Regions from separate parts of the Ruegeria sp. HKCCA5491 genome, predicted to be linked through region 3. Evidence: riboswitches for the same ligand, from Rfam matches in the RefSeq annotation. Region 3 holds a riboswitch; each other region holds the start of a gene.

Region 1 (4,494 bases), on a different contig from region 3:
TGAGGTACTGGACCGCATAGTCGCCCAAGCCACGTGCCCGGTCATTTGCAGCAATGCCACCAGAGCCGACCGCCCGGCAAGCTGGCAGGCGCATACGATTCTTGACCGGAACATCAAAATGCAGGGGCAAGATCTGGTTTTGAAAATCGGTGTGTTCTCTGTCCTCCCACCGCAGACAGCCAAGTGGGAAGCGCACCGCCTGCAAGGTGCCGTTTCGGTAGAGGACATCCTGACGTGCGCCCATCGAAAAACGCGGGAATTGCGATCCGGGGGATGCGATCTGATTGTGGCACTTGCCCATACAGGGCTTGGCGCCGCTGCACCCGCGCCCAATCTTGAGAATGCGGCTATCCCCCTGGCAGCGGTGCCCGGAATTGATGCGATCATTGCTGGGCATTCCCACTTGACCCTGCCCGGCTCTGCTCATCAGAGTCTGGAGCATGTCGACCCACAACACGGTCTTGTTCACGGAAAACCGGTTGTGATGCCGGGCGCGGCCGGTTCGCATCTGGGCATCATTGACCTGACGTTGCACCAAAAAGACGCGGGCGGGTGGTCGATTGGGGACCAACATGTGGAACTGCATTCTGTTTCACCAGCGACGCCCGCGGCCCCGACGGAAGAGGACGCTGATCTGAAGCGTCTGTTCGCACAAGCACATAAAGAGACACGGTTGCACTCGGCCAAGCCTGTCGGCGAAACGCGTCAAAATTTGCACAGTTATTTCAGCTTCTGTGCGCCGGACAGGGGGCTTGCGCTGGTCGCGGCAGCGCAAGCCGCCGCGTTGCGCCCCTTCCTAAAAGGAACAACGCACGAGGGCCTACCGGTTCTGTCAGCCGTATCGCCCTCGAAATTCGGAGGGCGCGCAGGGCCACGATCCTTTACCGACGTTCCGGCGGGTCAAATCCGGCTTCGCCATGTCAACGACCTGAACATCTTTCCAAACGAAATGCAGGCCGTCGTGGTTTCGGGCGCGCAGATTAGAGACTGGCTTGAGATGTCGGCTGGCGTGCTCAATCAAATGCACGCAAGTCAACAAATCGACCTGCGGAATTCCGCGCGCGCCGGTTACAATTTTGATATCCTGCACGGCCTTAGCTACCAGATCGACCTTGGTATGCCCGCGCGGTTCGACGCGGGCGGCAATTTGACGAATTCATCGCATAACCGCGTCAAGAATATTCGCCTTGCCGAGCACCCTATCGACGATCAGCAATCCTTTGTTGTTGCCCTCAACAACTACCGGGCCAGCGGAGGTGGGCATTTCCCCTTCGTAGACACCGCAAGGCAGATTCCGTTACCAGTTTTGTCGATCCAATGCATTGTTCGGGATTATGTCGCGGGCCGCCTTCCCGCGGATCCGTTGGCGGATGCGCCGCGGCCATTCACACTCAGACCGCTATCCGGGGCGTTTGCGATTCTCAGAACCAGTCCCAAGGCGCAGCACCATTTAGCTGAATTGCAGACGTATAACCCGTCAGTCATTGGGCGCGATGACGATGGTTTTTTACTAATCCGGCTTACGCTGTGACGGGTTGTCATCCGCAAACGAAATGCATATATCCACCCCTGAGAGGTTGGCGCGGGCGAGCGCCTCGCCAACCTGGTCAGGTCCGGAAGGAAGCAGCCACAACGAGCCCCGCTTGGGTCGATGTCCAACCTCTCACTTCCCCCCACATGCTTAAGGCTATTCCGCGATCCGGCATGAACAAGCCCGCCGCCCTATCGGGAAGACAACCCTGCGTCTAAAGCGGTGACAAAGCCCGCTTGACTCGGACCGATTTCACCGGATAGCGCTGACTTGATGGTTCTCGACCCGGCTTACCGGGAAGGGATGAAAAGGGAACACGGTGCGGTCCTGCCCCGGCGATGCCGAAACGGACCAATGCCGCGACTGCCCCCGCAACTGTAAGCGGTGAGCAATGCCGAGACACCACTGGCCCAACGGCTGGGAAGGTTGGCAAAGCGATGACTCGCAAGTCAGGAGACCTGCCATCTGACTGAAACCGAAACTCGGGCGGGGTGTCCGGGCAGGTCAAAGCCGCACAAAGCGACCTGACCCACGCCCCCCGTCCTTCGCGCGGAGGGCGCACAATGATCTGGAAGACAAAAACGCACGAGTTTTCTGCAACGATTTGTCAGAAAACCGGCAAACCCTGTCCGGCCTTGGCAAGGATGGCACGTGCCATGGCGGACGCGATGGCGACAGCGCAGCCTGTCACAACCAAAGAGTTCGAGGTCGAAGGCAGTGGAGAGCTTTCGCATTGCGCAGAAGGGTGCACAGCACGGTTTCGCGCCCATTCAGATCTGATCAGGGTTTATTGTGGTACGCCCCCGGATACACCGACGACAAAGCTGGACGATTACGCCGACATGATGTTCGGGACCAGCCTGTCGGCCATGCCAACCGGAACGCTGTCCGATATGCCCTGCGCAATGCTCGAGGTTACAACCTTGGGACTGCGTCCCGCGGCTGGTGACCCACAACCAGCCATGGCGTGACGTCAAAGCCCGGTTGATGCCGGTGCCGTGGCCCAAGCCATCTGCGCGTCGGTTTCGACGGCGCACGGCCGGACCGCGCGCAACCGGCGCAGCGCCTTATCCGGGGCTTCACCGCCTTCGACCAGCAAGCGCAACACAATCATGCCGGACCGCCCGCATCCGCCCCGGCAATGAACCAAGACCCGTCCACCCGCAGACAGGACGCGGTGTGCATCGGTGCTGGCGTTTGGCCAATCACACCTTACGTTCGATGACGGTGCGCCAAAATCCTGCACCGGAAGATGAACCCAAGTGATTGCGCGGCTCTGCAGGTCGCGCCCGAGATGGTGCGCTCCTACGGCCTCCAACTCATTGGAAGTGGTCATCGAAATGACCATTGCCGGCCGCCATTGCATGATCCGCTCAAGATCCCCGGCAAAGTCGCCGTGCCGACCTGGCATTTGCGCCAAGCCCAACAGACCGGACCGAACCGGCATTGAGTAAATTTCAAACCTGTCCAAGGTGCGCACTCTGCCAGAAGGAAATGGCTGGGCAAGCCGATACACGCCCACCCGAACCTGTATCCAATGTGCCGCAGTAATCCAAATCGAATTTCATCGCTCCCTGCGGTGGACGTGAGCGGCAGGGGTCACTACGCTGCAAAGCTGATACGAATCCGACAGAGCAGACATGACCGAAACACCAAGCCCCGCCTATCAGGTGCTCGCCCGCAAATACCGTCCTGAAACTTTTGCCGACCTCGTGGGCCAGGACGCCATGGTACGTACCCTGAAAAACGCGTTCGAGGCCGACCGGATAGCGCAGGCCTTTGTCATGACCGGCATTCGCGGTACCGGCAAAACCACCACCGCGCGGATCATTGCCAAGGGCATGAACTGCATCGGACCAGACGGTGAAGGCAAAGCGACAATCGAACCCTGCGGCCAGTGCGAACACTGCGTGGCCATCATGGAGGGCCGCCATGTCGACGTAATGGAGATGGACGCCGCAAGCCGCACCGGTGTGAACGACATTCGCGAGATCATCGAAAGCGTCCGCTATCGTGCCGCCAGTGCGCGCTACAAGATATACATCATCGACGAAGTTCACATGCTGTCGAACAGCGCGTTCAACGCTTTGCTCAAAACCCTTGAAGAACCGCCTGAGCATGTGAAGTTCATCTTTGCCACAACCGAAATCCGAAAGGTTCCGGTGACGGTCCTGTCGCGGTGTCAACGCTTCGACCTGCGCCGGATCGAACCCGAGGACATGATCGGCCTGCTGAAAAAAATCGCAACTGCCGAGAACGCTCAGATTGCCGAGGACGCCTTGGCGCTGATCACTCGTGCGGCGGAAGGTTCGGCCCGGGATGCGACCTCGCTGCTGGATCAAGCCATTTCGCATGGTGCCGGGGAAACCAGCGCGGATCAGGTGCGGGCCATGCTGGGGTTGGCTGATCGCGGGCGGGTGCTGGACCTGATGGACATGATCCTGCGCGGCGATACCGCCGGAGCGTTGACGGAGCTTGGCGGTCAATATGCCGAAGGTGCCGACCCGCTGGCCGTACTGCGCGATCTGGCCGAGATCACGCATTGGGTCTCGGTGGTCAAGATTACGCCGGACGCAGCCGAAGATCCGACAGTCTCGCCTGACGAACGCGCCCGGGGCGTCCAGATGGCCGAGGCCCTTCCCATGCGCATTCTGACCCGGATGTGGCAGATGTTGCTGAAAGCACTCGAAGAAGTTTCGGCAGCGCCCAATGCCATGATGTCCGCAGAAATGGCTATCATCCGGCTGACCCATGTCGCCGACCTGCCCACCCCGGAAGAGCTGATCAGACGTCTTCAGGACGCCCCGCCCCCTGCCCCGAACGGCGGGCCCGGCGGTGGAATGTCAGCGCCTACTCAGGGCACCGTTCAGGCACATGCGCCAGCGGCACAATCCTACGCGGCGCCAGCGGGTGGTGGCGCGGGCGCACCCAGCGCGGCTTTGGCGCGGGAAACACAGACCGCT
Region 2 (4,494 bases), on a different contig from region 3:
GGCGAAAGCTCCCGCTCTCCGTAACGTGCGATGGCGTCGTCAAAAATGCGGATCATCAGCGGGTTCATTTCAAGCGGAACACCGGCGCGGTCTGCCACCTCCTGAAACAGACCGATGTCCTTTTTCACAAGGTCCATTGTGAATGAGATATCCCGCGATCCGTTCAAAATGACCTGGCTTTCTGTCTCATGGACAAAGGATGTACCCGAAGAGATCTTGATGGCCTCATACGTGGTATTCAGGTCCATACCGGCCGCCTTGGCGGTAACCAATGCTTCGGCGCAAGTGATCAGATTCGCCGTGGCCAGGTAGTTTGTCAGGACCTTCAGCACCGAGGCCGAGCCGAGATCACCGGTGTGCAGGATACGCCGGCCCATTGTCGTCAGAAATGGCAGGATACGCTCAAAGGTATTCCGGTCACAGCCCGCAAAGATCGAGATGTTGCCCGTCGCAGCGCGGTGGCACCCGCCCGACACAGGGCAATCCACCGCTGCGCCCCCGCGCTCGATAACAAGGGCACCTAGCCGTTTGACCTCGGCCTCGTCGGTGGTAGACATCTCCATCCAGATCTTGCCGGTACGGACATTGGGCAGCATCTCTTGCATCACCGCATCCGACGCGGCGGGTGATGGCAGGCAGGTAATGACCGCATCGCAGTCGCGCATCAACTGCGCAGGGTTTTCGGCGGCCTTTGCACCCCGCGCTACAAATTCAGCGACCAGATTGGGATTCAGATCATGTACGGTCAGGTCGATCCCGTTGCGAAGCAAGGATCCCGACAGTTTGCCACCCACATTGCCCAGCCCGATAAAGCCTACCTTCATGCGACATACCTCTCTTGTTTAGGGCATGGCAGCATGACGCTTGCCCCCAAGTCATGCCGCCCAGCGACGCTGTCAGGTCGCTTTTTCACTCTGGTAGCGCAGATATCTGCGAGTCGCTTGACAATCCCCTGCCGGGTGCCGCATGTCCGATCCGTTGGTGTCCATCTGAGGATGGATGAAAAGGGAATGTGTCAGCGGATCTTCCGTGAAACACAGCCGCCCCCGCGACCGTGACCGGAGAGGGTGCCCAAAGCCACTGGCCAAAAAGGTCGGGAAGGCGGGACATCTGACAGGGCTATGCCCCGATATCCGCAAGCCGGGAGACCTGCCAACGCCCGAAGATGTAACCGGACGGGGTGTTCCGGTGTCGGGTCCATGTCGCAACGCGTGGCCCGCATGAGACCCCGTCCCCCACAAAGAGGATTTGGGGGGATGAGAGACGTGACCGATACTGCACCAGTCGAGCTGCTGGTCTGCACCACTTGTCGCCGAGGACTGCCCGTCGAGGACGACGCGCAGCGGCCCGGCGCATTGCTGCACAAAGCCCTTGAACAGGCCACGCTGCCAGAGGGCGTTGTCCTGAAAGCCGTAGAATGCCTGTCGAATTGTGATCAGGGCTGTTCCATCGTTCTACGCGGTGGGCCCGAACGCTGGACGTTCGTGTATGAGCACCTGAATGAAAGCGACCATGTCGAAACCATCGTCGAAGGTGCGACCAAGTACCTTGCGACCGAAGACGGCTTAGTCAAATGGCGCGAACGCCCCGAACATTTCCGCAAAAACTGCGCGGCCCGCATTCCCCCGATTGGAGCCCAGAAATGAGCAACTTGGAAAAACTCCCCGTCACCGTGATCACCGGCTTTTTGGGCTCGGGCAAAACAACTTTGGTTAAGCACCTGATGCAGAACCCGCAGGGCAAACGTCTGGCCGTGGTGGTCAATGAGTTCGGCGATGTTGGCGTCGATGGCGACATCCTGAAATCCTGCTCGATCCCGGATTGCCCGGCAGAGAACATCATGGAACTGGCGAACGGCTGCATCTGCTGCACCGTGGCCGACGACTTCATCCCGACCATCGAAGCTCTGATGGCGCTGGAGCCGCGTCCCGATCACATCCTGATCGAAACCTCTGGCCTCGCCCTGCCCAAGCCACTGCTGAAGGCGTTCGACTGGCCCGATATCCGTTCGAAAATCACCGTCGATGGCGTGATCGCGCTGGCCGATGCCGAGGCTGTGGCTGCCGGTCGCTTTGCGCCGAATGTCGAGGCCGTGGACGCTCAGCGTCTGGCCGATGACTCGATTGACCATGAAACGCCCCTATCCGAGGTGTTTGAGGATCAGATTTCCTGCGCCGATATCATCCTGCTGACCAAGCCGGATCTGGCCGGTCCCGAAGGCGTCGCCAAAGCGCGCGAGATCATCGCCGCCGAGTCCCCTCGCCCGCTGCCTGTGGTTGAGGTTGCCGAAGGTGCCGTGGACGTCCGTGTTGTGTTAGGACTTGAAGCGGCTGCCGAGGATGACATGGATGCGCGCCCCAGCCATCATGACGGTCACGACGACCACGAACATGACGATTTCGAAAGCATCATCGTCGAACTGCCCGAACAGGCCGACCCGGCCGATCTGGTGGCCAAAATCGAACGTCTGGCGTCTGAACTGAACATCCTGCGCGTCAAAGGCTATGCCGACGTTCAAGGCAAACCGATGCGCCTGCTGGTGCAGGCCGTGGGCGCGCGCGTGCGTCATCAGTATGATCGCCTTTGGGAACCGGACGAGGCGCGCCGCTCGCGGTTGGTCGTCATCGCCGAGCATGACGATATAAAGGAAGCTGAAATCCGTGATATCCTTGTGGGTGTGAAAGAGGCCGCCGAGTAAATCATGCACGTCGTCTTCCGCGAAAGCCACGGGCTCGAGGAATCCGAGACCCCGACCGATCTGGGCCAGAGCCCGGCGGATTTGGTGGTGCTGTCTTTTTCCGACAGTGACCTAGGCGCATTCGCGGCGGGCTGGCATCGCGGTGGCGGGCCCGAGGGGCGGATGCCGACCCTGCGGCTGGCCAATCTGACGGCGCTGAAACATCCTCTGTCCGTTGACACCTATGTGGAGCAGACGTTGGAGGGTGCCAAGGGTATCCTGATCCGCCTGATTGGCGGGGTGCCCTATTGGGCCTATGGCTTGCAACAGGTTCTGGCGCTGGCGCAGGCCAAAGGAATTGCTGTGGCCGTGCTGCCCGCCGATGGGCGCGAGGATACGCCGCTGGATGACTATTCCACCCTGCCCGTGTCAACCCTGCGGCGCTTGGCACATCTGTGCGACACGGGGGGCGAGGTCGCAGCACAAGCCGCTTTGGCGCAGATGGCGCTGGCAGCGGGGTTGTATGCGGGTCCGGTGATGGGGGCCAAGACCATCCCCGAATGCGGTGTTTGGTGCCCGGATCGCGGTGTGATCCCAGCAGAACAGGCGTTTTCCGGCCATGCGAAACGCGTTGTGGTCAGTTTCTACCGCGCCTATCTCACATCCGCCGACACCGCCCCCGTGGCGGCCCTGATCCGCAGCCTGCGTGCGCGCGGGTTTCAGGCTGTGGGCCTGTTCGCCCCCTCGTTGAAAGCCCCCGCCGCCGCCGACTGGCTGCGCGACACCATCGTATCGCTTTCTCCGTCGGCGATCCTCAACGCCACGTCTTTCTCGGGAAAGGGCGCCTCTGGTACCTCGCCCTTGGACGCAGCGAATGTCCCCGTGTTTCAGGTCGCGCTGGCCACCTCGCGCCGCAAAGCCTGGGCCGAGGCGGAACGAGGTCTGTCCCCCGCCGACCTTGCCATGCATGTCGTTCTGCCCGAGGTGGACGGGCGGATCAACGCAGGCATCGCCTCGTTCAAGGAACCGGGCAAGCGTGATCCGCATCTGGAATATTCCCGCTTTGCCCACCGGGCCGAGGAGGAACGGATCGAAGCTATCCTTGACCGCGTCACCGGCTGGCTGAATCTGCAGGACAAACCCAAATCCGATCGGTTGCCTGCGCTGGTGTTGTCCACCTATCCCGGCAAGGACTGGCAGATGGCCCATGCGGTTGGTCTGGACGCGCTGGCCTCGGCCGAGGCGATGCTGCGTGACCTTCGGGCCGAGGGCTACGATACCGCGCCCGCCGAACCAATTGCCGATACGCTTCTGGACGCGCGCATTTCATGGCCACTGACTGAGTATCAAACCGCACTGGCGGACCTGCCCGAACAACTGCGCACCGACCTGCAAACGGTCTGGGGCGCACCCGAGGATGATCCCGCCTGCACTGACGGCGCATTCCACTTCACCGCCCTGCGCCGGGGCAAAGCTCTGGTCGCGCTGCAACCCGAACGCGGCACGCCTGAATTGCGCGATGACGATTATCATGATCTCTCGCGCACCCCACGCCACAGCTATGTTGCGTTTTACCTGTGGCTGCGCAAAAGCCTTGGCGCCGATGCGCTGATCCATATCGGTGCGCATGGCACATTGGAATGGTTGCCGGGTAAATCCGTCGCCCTGTCCGCTGCTTGCTGGCCCGAAGCACTGATCCGCGATCTGCCCGTGATCTACCCCTTTATCGTCAACGACCCCGGCGAGGCCGCGCAGGCCAAACGCCGGATCGGCGCGGTTACGCTGGGCCACATCCCACCCGCGCTGAAGGAAAGCGG
Region 3 (4,494 bases):
ATCTGCCTCAATGGTCATGTCTGCTGCGAGGGGTCGCCTGCCGTGGTTGCTTCGGCACCAGAATACCGCGCCCTGTTTGGAACAGGCACCGGTGGCGCGCTTGCCCTGTATCGCCACGAACATGATCACAACCACGACCACTCTCACGAAGCGGCAGAATAATGCTTGATGATTTTATGACGCGGGCAACGCTCGCCGGTATTGGCGTGGCAATTGCAGCCGCCCCCCTTGGGTGTTTTGTGGTCTGGCGGCGTATGGCTTACTTTGGCGATGCCACCGCTCATGCTGCGATCCTGGGTGTTGCGCTGTCGCTGGCTTTCCAGATGTCGGTCTTTCTGGGCGCATTGGTTGTCGCGCTTATCATGGCGTTGGCCGTCACATTGCTGTCCGGTCGCGGTTATGCCATGGATACCCTTCTTGGAGTTATGGCGCATTCGTCGCTTGCCTTTGGCCTTGTCGCGGTGTCGTTTTTGTCGGGCATTCGCATCGACCTGATGGCCTATCTTTTTGGTGACATACTGTCAGTTTCGCGCACCGATCTTGTCGTGATCTGGGGCGGGGCCGCGCTGGTCGTCGCGTTGATCGTATGGCGATGGTCGCAACTGCTGACCGCTACGCTGAACGAAGAATTGGCCTACGCCACCGGGTTCGACCCCAAGCGCGAGCAGTTGATCCTGACTTTGTCACTGGCGGTTACGGTTGCTGTCGCGATCAAAGTTGTAGGCGTGTTGCTCATTGCCGCGATGCTGATCATTCCGGCGGCGGCCGCGCGCAGCCTGGCGCGATCTCCGGAAACGATGGCATTGATTGCCGCGGCAATCGGGGCTTTCGCGGCCGTGGCAGGACTGCGCTCAGCTTATGTGTTTGACACACCGGCGGGTCCCTCAATCGTCTGCGTGGCCGCGGTTTTGTTTGCCGGTTTCAGCCTCACGGGATGGCGGTCGCGAAGCGGGGTGTAGGACAATTATACTTTGGATTGGTCAATGGGGTTTTGCGTCTGCCAAAAATTGATTGGCTACCACAATATTGTCGTTGACCTGACATGTGATCTCGGGCACTCGTTCGGATGATGGTTCCCGATGGTGCGCCCAAGGGATGAAAAGGGAATACGGTGAGGCCGCCATTTTGCGCCAAGTCCGTGACTGCCCCCGCAACTGTAAGCGGTGAGCGACGCCAACAACCCACTGGCCCAAGTGCCGGGAAGGATGGCCGAGCATCGACCCGCAAGTCAGGAGACCTGCCATCAAATGTTAACCAACTCGGGGCGGGGCGTCCTGAAAGGAGGCTTTGATGGCACGAGCACATCGTGTTTACATTTCCGACACTGTCTGCCCGCGCTTTGAAGCTGGCGGAGGAACCCATGCCGTCAGCGCCTGACCATTTTCTTCTCATCTGCAAAACGTGCCAGGGAGAGGCCCACGCGCAGGGCTTGTCCGACGCGCTGTTCGATCGTTTGCCAAATGGTTTTTCCATCCGCATGGTCGATTGCATGGCTGGATGCGCGCGGCCTGTGACTGTTGGATTTCAGGCAGTCGATAAAGCACAGTACCTTTTTGGTGACATTCTTGATACGCAGGATATCCAGGCACTGACTGAGTTTGCCCACCAATACCAAAACAGCGCAGATGGCTGGACCAATGCGACCGAGCGTCCGGAAAAACTGTTCACAAAGACACTGTCCCGCATGCCCCAAATTCAAAAAGGGCTGTGTCCATGACCAACCCAGCTATTTTGGTTGCGCGTGATCTGACCCATCAGGTTCTTAGTGGCGATATACTGCTGCAGGGGGTCTCATTCACATTATGCGAAGGCGCAATCCTTGCAATTGCCGGGCCCAACGGGGCAGGCAAGACGACGCTTTTGAATCTGTTATGCGGCGCGCACGAGGTGAATCAGGGTGATGTTCTGGTCAACGGACGCAGCCTGAAACAGATGTCCGCACGGGATCGGGCGCGGACGATCGCCGTGGTCAGTCAGCAGGAGTTCCCGGATGGCAGGTTGCTGTTGCGGGATTATGTGGCGCTGGGCCAGATTCCGATCCGTGCAGACCGCTCTGCCGAGGAACACGCCGCGGATCTGGTCAGAATCCTGAGCCTCACCGGGCTTAGTGCTTTGGCCGAAAAAAAGATGGCCGTTCTGTCCGGGGGGGAACGCCAGCGCGCGCATATCGCCCGTGCTTTGGCCCAGAATCCTACGCTTTTGTTTCTGGACGAACCCACCAACCATCTGGATCCAGACACGAAGGGGCGGATGCTGTCGCTGGTCGCTGAACTGGGAATCACTGTGGTGATGATCCTGCATGATCTGGTGATGATCCCAGAATTTGCCACTCATGTGGCATTGATGAAAGATACACGGCTGACTGGTTTTGGGCTGGTCGCCGATGTGCTGACCCCGGACAGGGTTAGTGACACGTTTGGCGTCGATTACCTGTGCTTTCACCACGAAGGGCGCGTGATCCCGGCGCTGGATATCCGAAAAACCTCGATAACAACTTATGAATAGGAATATTTCTGAATGAAACAGATCTTGTCTGTGGCGTTGACCACCGTTTTGGCAGGTGGTGCCGTCGCGCACGAAGTCACGGTTGATAATTGCGGTGCGCCGCTGGTGTTCGACACCCAGCCCGAGCGTCTGGTTGTGCATGATATGAACATGACCGACATGGCCTTTGCGTTGGGTCTGCAGGACAAGATCGTGGGTCTGACCGGCATCACCGGCTGGTACAAGACCAGCCCCGAGTTTGACACGCTGCGCGGTGACATCCCCGAGCTTGCGCCGAAATACCCAACTGTTGAGAACCTTGTGGCGGTAGAGCCTGACCTGTTCTTCGCGGGTTGGTACTATGGGATGAAGCCGGGGGGCGACGTGACGCCCGACACGCTGGAACCCTTTGGCATCAAGACAATGATCCTAACGGAAAGCTGTGTGCATCTGGACAAGGAGCGTCCCGAGGCCAGCATGGACCTGTTGTTTGATGATGTGCTTCGTCTGGGCGAGGTCATGCATGTTGAAGACAAGGCCGAGGCTCTGGTTTCCGGCTGGAAAGAGGAACTGGCAGCGATCCAGGCGCAGACTGCGGACCTGCCAAAACCCCGTGTTTTCCTGCTGGATGGACCAGCCGACGCGCCCTTTACCGCAGGTAAATTCGCCATCCCTGACGCGATGATCGCTGCAGCTGGTGGTGCGAATGTCACTCATGACATGGACACAAGCTGGGGCCGCACCTCGTGGGAAGCTGTGGCAGCTTCGAACCCCGAATTTCTTGTGCTGCTGGATTATCAGACCGGCAACGGCGCGGAGGACACGTTCAAGTTTCTGCAGGAACACCCCGTGATGTCGCAGACCGACGCGGTAAGGAACGAGCGCTGGATTGGCCTACGTTACGAAGAACTGACCCCCGGACCCGCAAATATCGCGGCGATTTCGAAAATGGCCGACGCGATGCACCCGGGCCTGAACTAATATGGGCCGTTTTGGCCTGACACTCTTGCTTGGGGCGGTTGTTGTGGCCGCCCTTTTGCTGGTTTCGACCATTTACGGCACGACGCAAATTCCAGCCGCGGTTGCGTTGGATGCGGTGATGCTGGGCACCGGCATGGCGGATGGCGAGGTGTCGCCGCTGCACCGCATTGTCTTTGACCTTCGCTTGCCGCGTGCATTGTTTGCGGCCGTGATCGGTGCAGGGCTGGGCGTTGTCGGCGTAGTGCTTCAGACCACAACACGCAACGACTTGGCTGATCCCTTCCTGTTCGGCCTTTCGTCGGGTGCGGCGGCGGGTGCGGTTTTCGTCATTACGGTGACCGGCGACATCCTGGGATTCTGGACGCTGCCGCTGGCTGCATTTTGTGGCGGGCTTGTCGCGTCGGGAATTGTGCTGGCACTGGTTCACGGGTTGCGCACCAGTGCGCCGGAAAAGCTGATCCTGGCGGGGTTGGCAGTTTCGTTTCTGTTTTCGGCGATCACGAACTATCTGATATTTGCGGGCGACAGTCGCGCCGCGCACTCGGTCATCTTCTGGATGCTGGGTGGACTGGGTCTGGCCCGATGGGAGACATTTCCGCTGGTCTGCGCCGGGATGTTTCTGATCTTGATGTATACCCTGTGGCGCAGTCGCTGGCTGGATGCGCTTTTGACCGGCGACTTGACGGCAGCGACGCTGGGCGTTCCGGTACAGGCATTGAGGTTCCGCATGTTTTTTGTAGCGGCACTAGCGACCGCCGTTTTTGTTTCGGTTGCGGGGGTTATCGGTTTTGTCGGGCTCATGGTGCCCCATATCGCACGTGGGATCGCTGGGCCTCTGCACAACCGTCTTGTGCCCGCTGCCGCCATCGTCGGGGCGGCTTTGCTGACCGGTTCAGATATCCTCAGCCGCCTGTTGCTTGCGCCTCAGGAACTGCCAGTGGGTATTGTTACCACCTCGATCGGGTCGGTTTTTGTTTTTCTTTTGTTGTTTAAAACAGCAAGGGACACGAAGTGACGAAGGCACTTTTG

Evidence for each region. Region 3 has a riboswitch for cobalamin ahead of GOV88_RS15265 (DUF1636 family protein). Riboswitches for the same ligand answer to the same signal wherever they lie in the genome.
Region 1: another riboswitch for cobalamin. It lies ahead of GOV88_RS09160 (hypothetical protein); the one in region 3 lies ahead of GOV88_RS15265 (DUF1636 family protein).
Region 2: another riboswitch for cobalamin. It lies ahead of GOV88_RS07875 (DUF1636 domain-containing protein); the one in region 3 lies ahead of GOV88_RS15265 (DUF1636 family protein).

The regions. Positions count from the first base shown of each region.
Region 1 covers NZ_WQGG01000005.1:179,364-183,857, reverse strand. Annotated here, with positions in the region: gene GOV88_RS09170 (bifunctional 2',3'-cyclic-nucleotide 2'-phosphodiesterase/3'-nucleotidase) at 1-1,531, shown strand, start outside; RNA gene ffs (signal recognition particle sRNA small type) at 1,571-1,669, shown strand; cobalamin riboswitch at 1,789-2,012, shown strand; gene GOV88_RS09160 (hypothetical protein) at 2,095-2,502, shown strand; gene GOV88_RS09155 (dual specificity protein phosphatase family protein) at 2,505-3,002, opposite strand; gene GOV88_RS09150 (DNA polymerase III subunit gamma/tau) at 3,172-4,494, shown strand, end outside.
Region 2 covers NZ_WQGG01000004.1:170,174-174,667, reverse strand. Annotated here, with positions in the region: gene GOV88_RS07880 (NAD(P)-dependent oxidoreductase) at 1-824, opposite strand, end outside; cobalamin riboswitch at 963-1,172, shown strand; gene GOV88_RS07875 (DUF1636 domain-containing protein) at 1,257-1,646, shown strand; gene cobW (cobalamin biosynthesis protein CobW) at 1,643-2,698, shown strand; gene cobN (cobaltochelatase subunit CobN) at 2,702-4,494, shown strand, end outside.
Region 3 covers NZ_WQGG01000011.1:101,937-106,430, reverse strand. Annotated here, with positions in the region: gene GOV88_RS15275 (metal ABC transporter ATP-binding protein) at 1-162, shown strand, start outside; gene GOV88_RS15270 (iron chelate uptake ABC transporter family permease subunit) at 162-959, shown strand; cobalamin riboswitch at 1,054-1,260, shown strand; gene GOV88_RS15265 (DUF1636 family protein) at 1,361-1,717, shown strand; gene GOV88_RS15260 (ABC transporter ATP-binding protein) at 1,714-2,505, shown strand; gene GOV88_RS15255 (ABC transporter substrate-binding protein) at 2,518-3,465, shown strand; gene GOV88_RS15250 (iron ABC transporter permease) at 3,467-4,480, shown strand.